DNA from 3 places in the Asticcacaulis excentricus CB 48 genome. Region 3 is predicted to be linked to each of the others. Evidence: predicted binding sites of a transcription regulator. Region 3 holds the regulator's gene; each other region holds the start of a gene.
The links. Region 3 encodes LexA, which represses DNA repair genes until DNA is damaged. Its sites were predicted from a motif close to ATGTTCNCNANNTGTTCT; they were not measured.
Positions count from the first base shown of each region.

Region 1 (4,213 bases), on a different replicon from region 3:
ATAGTCGGCGGTGAGGATGGCGTCTTCGTCGTGTTCGACCACCAACACCGAATTGCCCAGATCGCGCAGCCCTTTTAGGCTGTCGAGCAGACGGTCATTGTCGCGCTGATGCAGGCCGATGGAGGGTTCATCCAGCACATAGAGCACGCCGGTCAGGCCGGAACCGATCTGTGACGCCAGACGGATGCGTTGGCTTTCGCCGCCGGACAAGGTGCCGGAATTGCGCGACAGGTTGAGATAGTCGAGCCCCACCGCATTGAGGAAGTTTAGGCGGTCAAGGATTTCTTTCAGGACGCGCCGCGCAATATCCATCTGTTTTTCGCTCAGATGGTTTTGCAGGTCGGCGAACCAGTCGTGCGCCTTCTTGATCGACAGACCGGAGATTTCTGCGATGTCTTTCGCATTGACCTTGACGGCCAAGGCTTCGGGTTTGAGACGCTTTCCGCCGCAGGCCTCGCACGGGGTTTCGGCCTGATAGCGGCTGAGGTCTTCGCGCACCCACGACGAGTCGGTTTCGCGGTAGCGGCGTTCCATGTTGGGGATGACGCCTTCAAACGGCTTGGTCACGTCGTAGCGGCGCGAGCCGTCTTGATAGACGAACTTGATCTTTTCCGAGCCAGATCCCAGCAGTATGACGTCCTGCGCTTCCGGCGTCAAAGCGCGCCATTTGGTGTCCATTTTGAAGTCGTAATGGCCGGACAAGGCCTCAAGCGTCTGCGCGTAAAGGGGCGAGGGGCCCTTCGCCCACGGCGCAATGGCTCCATCCTTGAGGCTCAACGACTCATCGGGCACAATCAACGAGCGGTCGAAAGTCAGTTTGACTCCAAGCCCATCGCAGGTCGGGCAGGCCCCGAATGGATTGTTGAACGAGAACAGGCGCGGTTCGATCTCGGCAATGGTAAAGCCGGAGACCGGGCAGGCGAATTTTTCCGAGAAAATCAGGCGCTTCGGCTCCGTTTCTCCTTCGGCGATATCGGCATATTCGGCAATGGCAAGACCGTCGGCCAGCCGAAGCGCCGTTTCCAGACTGTCAGCCAGACGCTGCATCAGGCCGCTTTTGACCACCACGCGGTCCACCACGACGTCAATATCGTGCTTGTACTTCTTGTCGAGCTTAGGGGCGTCTTCGATGGCGTAATATTGGCCATTGATTTTCAGACGCTGAAAGCCCTGACGCTGAAGATCGGCGATTTCTTTCTTGTACTCGCCTTTGCGCCCGCGCACGAAAGGGGCCAGCAGCAGCAGACGCGTCCCTTCGGGCAAGGCCATGATCTTATCGACCATCTGCGAAATGGTCTGGCTCTCAATGGGCAGGCCAGTGGCGGGGGAATAGGGGACGCCGGTGCGCGCCCAAAGAAGGCGCATATAGTCGTGGATTTCCGTCACCGTGCCGACGGTCGAACGGGGATTTTTGGACGTCGTTTTCTGCTCGATGGAAATAGCCGGCGATAGGCCCTCGATCAAATCCACATCGGGCTTGGACATTAGCTCGAGGAATTGCCGGGCATAGGCCGACAGCGACTCGACGTACCGCCGCTGCCCCTCTGCATAGATCGTGTCGAAGGCAAGTGACGACTTGCCCGATCCCGACAGGCCGGTCAGCACCACGAGTTTGCCGCGCGGGATATCAACATCTACGCCCTTGAGATTATGCTCGCGCGCGCCGCGCACCTTGATGAAGCCCTGCATCAGGTTTGAGCTGCTCATCAGCATATCCTTGTCGTGTCCGCTATCGGCCATTACGCATATCCATCCGGGGAGGCAATTCCACCATATAGGTATAATGGCGGCGTCGAAAAAGTGTCAGCAGAGGTTTGCGGGTTCACTGCCTGATTTGCGGAGGGGGCGCAAGAACGTTTTGCGAACGCTTTTGTAAAAACTGCGACCGTGGCCCGCCTCGTAAAGGTCTGAATGTATCGCTCATCACATCATTCAATGGCGGCACGTGGGGCTAGCGGCGCTGATCGTCGTCGCGGCGCATTTGGTGCTGGCTCTGTTGTTCCTGGTGTCACGGCGCGAGCAAACCAAGGCCTAGGACCCCGTAATTTCCGAGATAGGCTTTGCGCTCCCTGTGCTCAAGCGTAAGGGGCCTGGGCCCGAAAGGCCGGTGTTCCGGAAGCGAAAGACACCTAATCGTCAGGAAACCTCGAAGGCCGTGTCCCTAGAGGTCGCGCTACGGACTACGGTCAGGGGAGAGCCGCCGCCCGAAGCGGCTGATGCGGTGTCGAGTGAGGCCTTGGGAGCTACTTTGCGACACGTACAGGCCTGTCGCCGAGCCTTGGTGGAGGGCAGCATCTTGCCGCCAGACTGTCCGGCGCGCGGCGAGGGGAAAAACCGCCACCTTTCGATCAAACCCGGAGATCAGCCCTATTGGGACGAGCAGATCACCGACAATGCATTCCAGCGTCGCTACAAAGCAAACAGGGCAACACCGAATACTGGCAAAGGGTAAATCGCAGTCGCGAAGACCCGCAAAGACACACTCCGCAGGAGTAATCCGCCGCCTCAATGGCGGCCTGAGCCGAAGGATCTATCAGGAATCATTCCGTTATTTCAATAGGCGTATGTTGGTCAGAGCCCCACCGCTACCGGAAGAGGCGGTAATGGGTTCAAGGTTCCAGGTTGTATTGTTCAGGATCAGCCGGTTCATCACCATCGACAGCTTGTCGCTGCTCATTTTTGATTGCGCATTAAAAGTGACGTTGCGGCTGGGAAGCCAGATCACGCCGTCCATATGGTTGGCTACGGCGTTGTTGAAGATAAAGTCGGTATTGCTCAGACCCGGCTTCTCAAAGAACAGCAGATTTTTGTATGTGCCCGTGTCGGGCGCGGTCAGGTCGGCGGAAATGCCGGAGTTGAACTGGATTTTCGAGGTGTCTTCGAAATAGAAGGTCACGCCCTTGCCCGTCCACGTCCCGCCATTGACGTTCCAGCCGCCGCTGCGGATGACGTACAGGCCGGGAGCAAAGCTGACCGTAGCCGACGAATTGTTGAAGTTGAACCAGCCGCAATAGACACCCGGGGTGAGGCTGACGTTGCTGGTGTTATAGTTGCCATTCGACACCGTGCACGGCGTACTGGCCACGGTCGGGATAAGCGCAGCCCACTGATCGGCAACGGTGGGGCACGATAGGCTCAGGCGATCAACCGTGGTCGAGTTACGAATGACAGTACTGCCTTCGATGCACACCTTCTTGAAGTTCAGGCTGGAGCCCGAATTGAAGATGGCAGCCGGATTGCCTTTGGAGCGCACCTGAATTTCGCAGTTGGGCGCGGTTATTTTGGCGCCGGAATTGACCAACAGCGCTTGACTGCCCGACGGATCAAGCACCTGAATACAGGGGCCCTGGCTGCTGGCCTTGCCGATGGCTGTGGCGGTGACGTTGATCTTTAAGCTGGAAATACCCAGCAGACCCAGCAGGACTGTAGGGCTGTCATATACGGCAGTGCCTGTCAGCGTGGTCTCGTCCGTGACGTATTTGGGGGTTACGCTCATCGAGGCGGGCAGGTTCGATTTGAATATGCGCGTCGCTACGTCACTGCGTTGCACCTGTTCCTGACGAAGCCCGCCGAGCACAGAGGCGTCCATGGCGTCTTGTAATTGCGCTCTCACGGAATAGGCCGCGTGCATATCGACAGCGCCGCCAACAGCTCCCGCAACGGCCACCAAGGACAGGGCAAAGGCTAGCGTTGTGTTGCCGTTTTTATGCGAAACATAGTGACGAAGGCGCGTGACAAGGCGTGCAGACATGGTTCGTTTCCCGACAGTCGCCACCATTGGTAGCGTATCCTTGTGAACACATGCTTAAGCTACAACGAAGAAATGACACCGGTTTCTGAATTTTACGCCTTCAAGCCGTAGTTCAGTGACTGAGGTGCACGATCCCTGATAGAGGCACCCGGGCCGTAGGTCAGGCTGGGTTTGCGCGTTTCGTTCAATGAGTCGGCTATGGCCTTCATCAGGCCTTCGGAGATCGTCTTGGCGGCCTCGACGGCACGGGCATGGCGCTCCGATATGGCCACAAAGGCTTCGGTTGCCTTGCGCAGGCTTTGCTTGTGTGCAGAGCTCACTCCTGTAAGGCGCGACGGATCGGCCTTGAGGCGGGCGCTTTCCTGACGATAAAGAGCCGACAGGCTGCGCGTTTCTTCGACCGACTCGCGGATATCGAGTGGACGGTGCGCCTCGAGCGCCTCGGTTTCATCGGTCAGGCGT
Region 1 is NC_014816.1:1,316,926-1,321,138, forward strand. Features, by position in the region: gene uvrA (excinuclease ABC subunit UvrA) at 1-1,689, opposite strand, end outside; gene ASTEX_RS06195 (pilus assembly protein TadG-related protein) at 2,549-3,751, opposite strand; gene ASTEX_RS06200 (hypothetical protein) at 3,844-4,213, opposite strand, start outside.
Region 1: uvrA (excinuclease ABC subunit UvrA) is a predicted target of LexA. The motif match lies at 1,851-1,868, and genes of this name have one in related genera.

Region 2 (4,213 bases), 410 kb from region 3:
GGGACATGTATGTGGTGCAGGCCGTGGCCGACAAGGACTATGAGGCGGGTACAATTATGCTGAGCCTGCAATTGGGCAAGTCGGCCTATCCCATCGAACTGGGCGCCCCGGTGGTACTACGCAACTACGCACCGACCGCGCAGTAGGCAGCGTACGACCCTTATCCCGTATATTCGGCCAGAAGGCGTTCAAGTCGCGCGCCTTCTGGTCTCAGAAACCACAGGTAGCGGATCGCTTGCACAAGGGTCGAAGCCCCCAGTACGCCCCCGAAGAGCAAAGCCCCCTGCACGGCCTGAGTGGCGGTCATCTTATCTGTGCCGATCAACTGCCACAGAGTCACGCCTGTGACGAGGGGGAATAGCCCCATTAGCCAGAACATCACGACGGCGCTGTGCCGGGCCGCGCGGTTTTCGTCCAGCCTGAGCTGTAGGCTCTGCGCAATAGACGCCGCCGCGTCCGCAAAGCGTCGCCTATGCCGGTCGTGCGCGCGCATCATCAGGATCAGCGCCACCCACGGCGCGACCAGCATCAGCAGGCTCCCCCATTCGCGCGTGACGTCAAGACTGTCATGCCGAAAGGCGTCATACCCAAAGACAAGCGTGATCGTGCCCAGCGCGGCCCCGACACACAGTAAAAAAGCGGTTTGTCCCTTACGGCGACGTTCGATCCCGTTCATCAGGCTTTCCAGTAAAAAGGCCCGCGCCGTGCGGTCTATGTCGTGGTCATGGGCCCGCCACAGGCGCTCCAGGGTTTCAATCTTCATCGGATAACTCCTGAACAAGCGTGGCCAGCCGCGCCCGTGCCCGGTTCAGACGCACACCGATATGGCTTTCACTGAGGCCGTGCAGGGCGGCCATATCGGCATAGGGCGTCTGTTCCAGCCACAACAGCATCAGCGACCGATCTAGCGGCGGAAGGGCGCGCAAGGCATCAAACACCTGATCCAGCCGGGCATCGGACGGTTCAGGGGTGAGCTGTTGCAGGCCCTCGCGCTGCGTTTCAAACACCCGCAACAGACGCAGGCCCTCGCGCCGTTTCCACGTCAGGGCGCGGTTATGCGCCACGCGGTAGATAAAGGTCGCCGGGAGCGACTCTCCGCGAAAGGCCGGCCACGCTTTCCACACGGCGATCAGCAGTTCCTGAAGCAGATCCGCCTGATCCGCCGACGTCGCAAACGCGCGGCTAAGCCGCCGCAGCGCCGGTAGTTGCGGGCTGATCCACTCACTAAAGGTCTGATCGCGCGGCATGGGGTCGTCTTATCGCGCGGCTGCGGCTTCGCGCGCCAGCCGGAGCGCCTCGCGATTGTTCTGCTCAAAGGCCCCGCTGTTCAAGCCGCAACCCACACCGGCGACGAGCAAAACCAGCAGGGCCGCAAGGACCGGCAGACGGTAACGGGCGGGTAAAAACAATCCAAGCACCTGAATCTCCTGTGTTTGTGTTTACGAGAGGTTAGACGCCCGTGACCGCATAAAACTTACACGCCCACAAAATAAATCGGTACAGCCGATAACGGGAAGGTCACTTGCCAGCGCTAAGTCTGTGGGTCTAAATACGCGCCGACTTCGCAAGGTGAGCCTATGAAACCCTTTAATGCCGATGCGCTCGAAGATCTGGTCCATGCGCGGGCGCGTCTGGCCATACTCGCCTATCTGTCCACGGCGGGGCAGGCGGACTTCACCGATCTGCGCGATCAGGTGGGCATCACCGATGGCAATCTGTCGCTGCACCTCAAAAAGCTGAACGAAGCGGGCTATGTGGCGATTCGCAAAAAGATTGTCTCCAACCGCTCCAATACGCGCATCGGCCTGACCGATGAGGGGCGCGAGGCCTTTTATAATTATCTCGATCAGCTCAAGCGCATGCTGGATGCCGTTCCGGAAAAGCCTGAACTTTAGTCCCTTACTCGATGGTTCAATTTTTATTGAGAACATATTGCGAACAAGGAACAAATGGGGTACAGCTTTCTCAACACATTTTCGCGGACGGGGGATGGACCTTCGCCTTGGGAATCGTGGCATAGGGAAGGTCTGGAATCATGTCGCAAGCGGTATTGAAACTCGTGGGAAAAGACGAAGCTGAAAAACAACGCGCGCTGGAATCGGCGCTGGCCCAGATTGACCGTGCCTTCGGTAAGGGCTCGGTGATGAAGCTGGGCAATGCCGGCAAGGTGGTGGAGGTGGAATCCATTTCCACCGGCTCGCTTGGCCTCGACATGGCGCTCGGTATCGGCGGCCTGCCCAAGGGGCGGGTCATCGAAATCTACGGCCCGGAATCGTCGGGTAAGACGACGCTGGCCCTGCATACGGTGGCCGAGATTCAAAAGGCGGGAGGCACGGCGGCCTTTGTCGATGCCGAACACGCGCTCGATCCGGTTTATGCCCACAAGCTGGGCGTCAATCTCGATGATCTTCTGGTGTCGCAGCCCGATAACGGCGAACAGGCGCTGGAAATCACCGATACGCTGGTGCGCTCTGGCGCTGTCGATATCGTCGTGGTCGATTCGGTCGCGGCCCTGACACCCAAGGCGGAAATCGAAGGCGATATGGGCGACAGTCTGCCCGGTCTTCAGGCACGCCTGATGTCGCAGGCCCTGCGCAAGCTGACGGCCTCGATCTCCAAATCAAAGTGTATCGTTATCTTCATCAACCAGATCCGCATGAAGATCGGCGTGATGTACGGCTCGCCCGAAACGACGACCGGCGGTAACGCGCTGAAATTCTATGCTTCGGTGCGTCTCGACATTCGCAGCATCGGTAAGATCAAGGTGCGCGACGAAATCGTTGGTAACAATGTCCGCGTCAAGGTGGTGAAGAACAAAGTCGCTCCGCCGTTCCGTGAAGTCGAATTTGACATCCTCTACGGTGAAGGCATCTCCAAGCTTGGTGAAGTCCTCGATCTGGGTGTCAAAGGCGGCGTGGTTGAAAAGGCCGGCTCGTGGTTCTCGTTCAACTCGATCCGCATTGGTCAGGGGCGCGAGAATGCCCGCGACTTCCTGAAGTCCAATCCGGAGATTGCGGCCGAAATCGAAGCTCTGGTACGCAAGAAGTCCGACGCCATTTCCGAAGAACTGTTAGGTACGCCGGAACCGGACGAAGACGGCGAATAAAATCTAAAACCCGCATTGGGTGCGGGTTTTCAGACCGCATGCATTCCACACGTAAACACCTCGATCTTGTGATCGGGGTGTTTCTTTTTGTCCTGACCCGTCAGAAAAATACCTGCGTTGGCGCAAAGGTCTTTGCGCAAATACCCAAGCCCTCTATATACGGCTGAAATTTGTCCTGTGGTGCGGTGTTAAACCGTCGGAGTCCCATGCCTTCCTTAAATCAGATCCGTCAGACCTTCCTGGATTACTTCGCCAAGAACGACCATGAGATCGTGTCGTCTTCGTCGCTGGTGCCGCACAACGACCCGACCCTGATGTTCACCAATGCAGGCATGGTGCAGTTCAAGAACGTCTTTACGGGGGCCGAAACCCGTCCGTACAAACGCGCTACCACCTCGCAAAAGGTCGTGCGCGCGGGTGGCAAGCACAACGATCTGGACAATGTCGGCTATACGGCGCGTCACCACACTTTCTTTGAAATGCTCGGGAACTTCTCCTTCGGCGACTATTTCAAGGAGCAGGCGATCAGCCATGCCTGGAACCTGATTACCAAGGAATATGGCCTGCCTAAAGACCGCCTCCTGGCCACCGTCTATATCGACGACGATGAAGCCTTCAATCTGTGGAAGAAAATCGCCGGTTTCTCCGACGACCGCATCATCCGCATCGCCGGATCTGATAATTTCTGGTCGATGGGCGACACTGGCCCCTGTGGTCCGTGCACGGAAATCTTCTACGATCACGGCGAGCACATCTGGGGCGGCCCTCCGGGCTCTCCGGAAGAGGACGGCGACCGCTTCGTCGAAATCTGGAACCTCGTCTTCATGCAGTTCGATCAGCAAACGGACGGCACGCGGCTTAACCTGCCCAAGCCTTCGATCGACACCGGCATGGGGCTTGAGCGCGTCGCGGCGGTGCTGCAAGGCGTGCACAACAACTACGATGTGGACCTGTTCAAGGCCCTGATCCGCGCCAGTGTCGAGGAAACGGGCGTTAAGGCGGAGGGTGAAGCCCTCCCGTCGCACCGCGTGATCGCCGATCACCTACGCTCGACCTCCTTCCTGATCGCCGATGGCGTAACGCCGTCGAACGAAGGCCGGGGCTATG
Region 2 is NC_014817.1:135,351-139,563, forward strand. Features, by position in the region: gene ASTEX_RS19690 (glycoside hydrolase family 5 protein) at 1-146, shown strand, start outside; gene ASTEX_RS19410 (hypothetical protein) at 161-763, opposite strand; gene ASTEX_RS12345 (RNA polymerase sigma factor) at 753-1,247, opposite strand; gene ASTEX_RS20535 (hypothetical protein) at 1,257-1,418, opposite strand; gene ASTEX_RS12350 (winged helix-turn-helix domain-containing protein) at 1,578-1,895, shown strand; gene recA (recombinase RecA) at 2,033-3,106, shown strand; gene alaS (alanine--tRNA ligase) at 3,313-4,213, shown strand, end outside.
Region 2: recA (recombinase RecA) is a predicted target of LexA. The motif match lies at 1,925-1,942, and genes of this name have one in related genera.

Region 3 (4,213 bases):
CTATCACTCGCTGGCCATCAAGCGCGAAACCCTGCCCGATGACCTGATCGTCACCGCCTGGACCGATGACGGCGAAATCATGGGCGTCCAGCACCGCACGCGCCCCATCCACGGCGTGCAATTCCATCCGGAATCCATTGCCACCGAAGGCGGCCATCAGATTCTGGCCAACTTCCTGCGTCTGGCCGGTATCGAGAGCCACAACCTCTATGTCTGACGCCTTCAAACCCTTGCTGGCCAAGCTGGCGGACGGTCAGACCCTGTCTGACGCCGACGCCGAAATCTTCTTTTCCGCTTGTCTGCGCGGCGAACCGACCCCGGCTCAGGTGGCGGCTGCCGTAACCGCTATCCGCCTGCGCGGTGAAACCGTCGGCGAAATCGCCGCCTGCGCCCGTGCCATGCGCGCAGCGGCCAAGAGGCTTGATCATCCCTATGACACGGTCGATGTCTGCGGCACTGGTGGCGATGGGCTGCATACGCTCAACATATCCACAGCCGTTGGTTTTGTGGCGGCCGGCGGCGGCCTGAAGGTCGCCAAGCACGGCAACCGCGCCATCACCTCGAAATCCGGCACGGCGGATGTTCTGGCGGCACTGGGCGTCAATATCGACGCCACGCCGGAACAGCAGCGCAAGGCGCTGGAGGAAGCCGGTATCTGCTTCCTGTTCGCTGTGGCGCATCACGGGGCGATGAAACACGTCTCTCCGATCCGGCAGCAGCTCGGTTTTCGCACTATTTTCAATCTGTTGGGCCCCCTCACCAATCCCGCTGGCGCGCGGCGTCAGGTGGTGGGCGTGCCCTCCCCGCGCTTCATCGAGCCGATTGGCAAGGCGCTGGGGCAGCTTGAGGCCGTTCACGCCTGGGTCGTACACGGTTCCGGTCTCGATGAACTGACGACCACGGGCGAAACCGAGGTGGCGGAATGGAAGGACGGCAAGCTGCGCCTGTTCACCATTACGCCCGAAGCCGTGGGTTTGCCGCGCGCGGCGCTGGTCGACATCACGGGCGGTGCGCCGGAACACAATGCCGCCGCCCTGCGTCGTCTACTGGAGGGCGAAAAAGGCCCCTATCGCGATATCGTCATGCTCAATGCCGCGGCGGCCTTCCTGGTCGGCGGCGCGGTGGAGACCCTGCGCGAAGGGCTCGATTACGCCGCCGCCAGCCTTGATGACGGCAAGGCTCTGGCCGCGCTCGATCAACTCGTCACCCTTACGAACACCTAAGACATGTCCGATATTCTGGAAAAGATCGCCACCTACAAGCGCACGGAAGTCGCCGAACGCAAGCCTGCGGCATCACTGTCGGCGCTGGAGGCACGTATCACAAAGGTCAGCGCACCGCGCGGCTTTCAACGCGCGCTGGTGGCCCACAAACAGCCGCACAGCCTGTCGCTGATCGCCGAGGTGAAGAAGGCCAGCCCGTCCAAAGGACTGATTCGTGAGGACTTCGAGCCGGCTACACTTGCGGCGGCTTATCAGGCCGGCGGAGCGTCTTGTCTGTCGATCCTCACCGATGCGCCGAGCTTTATGGGGCACGAATCGCACTTTGTGGCGGCCCGCAACGCCGTCACCCTACCCTGCATCCGTAAGGAATTCCTTGTCGATGTGTGGCAGGTCGCCGAGTCGCGCAGCCTTGGGGCCGATGCCATTCTGGTGATCATGGCCATGATCGACGACGCTCTGGCCGCCGACCTGATCGCGGCGGCGCACGCCTATGGCATGGACGCTTTGGTCGAGGTGCACGACGCACCGGAAATGGAGCGCGCACTTAAGCTGGCCTCTCCGCTGATTGGTATTAATAACCGCAACTTAAGAACTTTTGATGTCGATCTGAAAACGACCGAGGACCTGTCGGCCATGGTCGGACCGCAGCACGTTCTGGTCGCCGAAAGTGGTATCTTTACGCCGCAGGACGTGGCTCGGCTCGAAAAAACCGGGGCCACAGCCATGCTGGTCGGCGAAAGCCTGATGCGGCAGGGCGATGTCACTCAGGCGGCGAAGAATCTGCTCACGCCCGCTTGACAAGACTAAAGAACGCATACAGAACACTTCGCACAAGTTCATGACTTGTTCACCATTCATGCGCTAAATATTGCCATGTCCGGGGACAAACTTTTGCAGCGGGTGGACCTATGCTGACGACCAAACAACGCGAACTTCTGATGTTCATTCATGAACGCATCAAGGAAACGGGAGTGTCTCCGTCCTTTGATGAGATGAAGGAGGCGCTGGATCTGGCGTCGAAGTCGGGGATTCACCGGCTGATCACGGCCCTTGAGGAACGCGGCTTTATCCGGCGCCTTGCGCACCGGGCCCGTGCTCTTGAAGTGATCAAGCTACCGGATCAGGCAACGACCGCCGCTCCGCCGCGCGGGCGTCAGGCCTTTGTGCCGCAGGTGGTCGAAGGCACCCGCCCCGCCGCCCCGGTCCCAGCGTCCAAGCCCGCTAATGACGAAGGCCGCGAACTGCCGCTGCTGGGCAAGATCGCCGCCGGTGTGCCGATCGAGGCGCTGGGGGCTGAACGTGACCGTATCCGCGTGCCGGAAATCTTCGTCGGTTCCGGTGAGCACTATCTGCTGGAAATCGAAGGCGATTCGATGATCAATGCCGGTATTCTTGACGGCGACTATGTGATCATCAAGAAGTCGGATTCGGCACAGTCAGGCGAAATCGTCGTGGCTCTGGTCGATGGCGATACGGCGACCCTGAAGCGCCTGCGCAAGAAGGGCGCGTCGATTGCCCTTGAGGCGGCCAATCCGGCCTATAAGACCCGCATCTACAATGCCGATGAAGTGGCCGTTCAGGGCAAGCTGGTTGGTCTGATGCGCCGGTATCACTAAAGCGCGTCTTGTTTAGCGACGGTTGCGCCCCATATCGCTCTTGTGGAGGATGATATGGGGTTTTCCGTTCTTTATGCGATACTCATGGCCTATGGCGTTGCCATTTTATTTCCGGAAACCCGGATAGGTCACTACCTTAAAGGTCTTCTGATCGACCGTCTCGCCATGTGGCTGAACACGCTGACGTGGTCGAAAGTGGTGTTCGCAGTGGCCTTCGTCACTACTGTCGTGTCCTTCGCCCCGGCGTTTCCGGCTGATGTGGTGTTTCTGGTCGCCGCAGATACCGCCGTCTATGCCGAAATTGCGGCTATTCTTATGCTGAGCCAAGTTTTCAGCCATATCCGAGCGTTTCCGCACCGGGTTAGACTTTGGACAAACCATAGGATCGTTCAGCCTCTGCGTTTGGCTATAAAAGGAGCCCGTCAGCACAGATCCAGACCGTCACGCAAGGCGGGATTGGATAAGACAGATGCGGAAGACCGAACGGCGGGCCTAGAGCCTTCGTCGGCTCAGTTGAACCGGCGAATGGCTCTAATTTTTTGTAACGCCTCATGTTTTTTCCGAAAAGTGGTGTCCACTTTTCGGCATGAGGCTCTAATGTACCCATGGCCTCTGACCTCTCAAAGGTTTGGCGGCTTGAATGTGCCAGCTTTTCAATCCTGACCGGGTCAGTTCCATAGCCCCCAAGCGCTCGGAGTCTGAGGCGGTAATGCGGTTGACCCCGGCGCAGTTGGCGGGCCATTCGGTTACCTGAGATCGCAGGACGATCAGATCAGCGGATTGGCACAGGGCCTCGACCTGTTCGGACTTTGGAGCTTTGCGGCAAAGGAAAAGCCGGGGCGGTAAGGCGCAGTAGCCGTGGGCAGGCAAATATAGCTTTTGCACACATAGTCCTGCGGCCCCCTTTCAGGGGCGTCGTTCAGCGCGTAATGTTTCAGCCAGGGTTGATAGCCATACTGGCGCAACTGACCCGCAGACTGTAGGCCGCGCCCTTGACGCGGATCGCCGCATTGCTGCCTTCGGCCTCCAGCCAGATATCCGGTGCCGTCTCACGCGGCCAGTAGATGACGGCCAGAGCCGCCAGTAACCCGATCCAGCGCGCGCGACCGCGGATCAGACATGTCCACAAGACTCCGGCGGTGGACATGGCCAGAGCCAGATTGGCCGGGGCTGCCACCGTCAACACGGCGCCGGGCAAATCTGTCACAAAGCCCACGATGGCTGCGATTACACAGGCCCTGCTGCGCCACACACAGAAGGGGGGCTCCCAAAGGCGTGGCACTCAATACGGTGCGCAAAGCCAGCGCCGGCATAACGATAAAGCCGGTGATCGGGGCTTCGATCAGATTGCTGAGCAGGCCGTACATCTGGGCG
Region 3 is NC_014817.1:541,385-545,597, reverse strand. Features, by position in the region: gene ASTEX_RS14225 (anthranilate synthase component II) at 1-217, shown strand, start outside; gene trpD (anthranilate phosphoribosyltransferase) at 210-1,223, shown strand; gene trpC (indole-3-glycerol phosphate synthase TrpC) at 1,227-2,021, shown strand; gene lexA (transcriptional repressor LexA) at 2,132-2,839, shown strand; gene ASTEX_RS19445 (hypothetical protein) at 2,894-3,502, shown strand; gene ASTEX_RS14200 (ComEC/Rec2 family competence protein) at 3,889-4,213, opposite strand, start outside.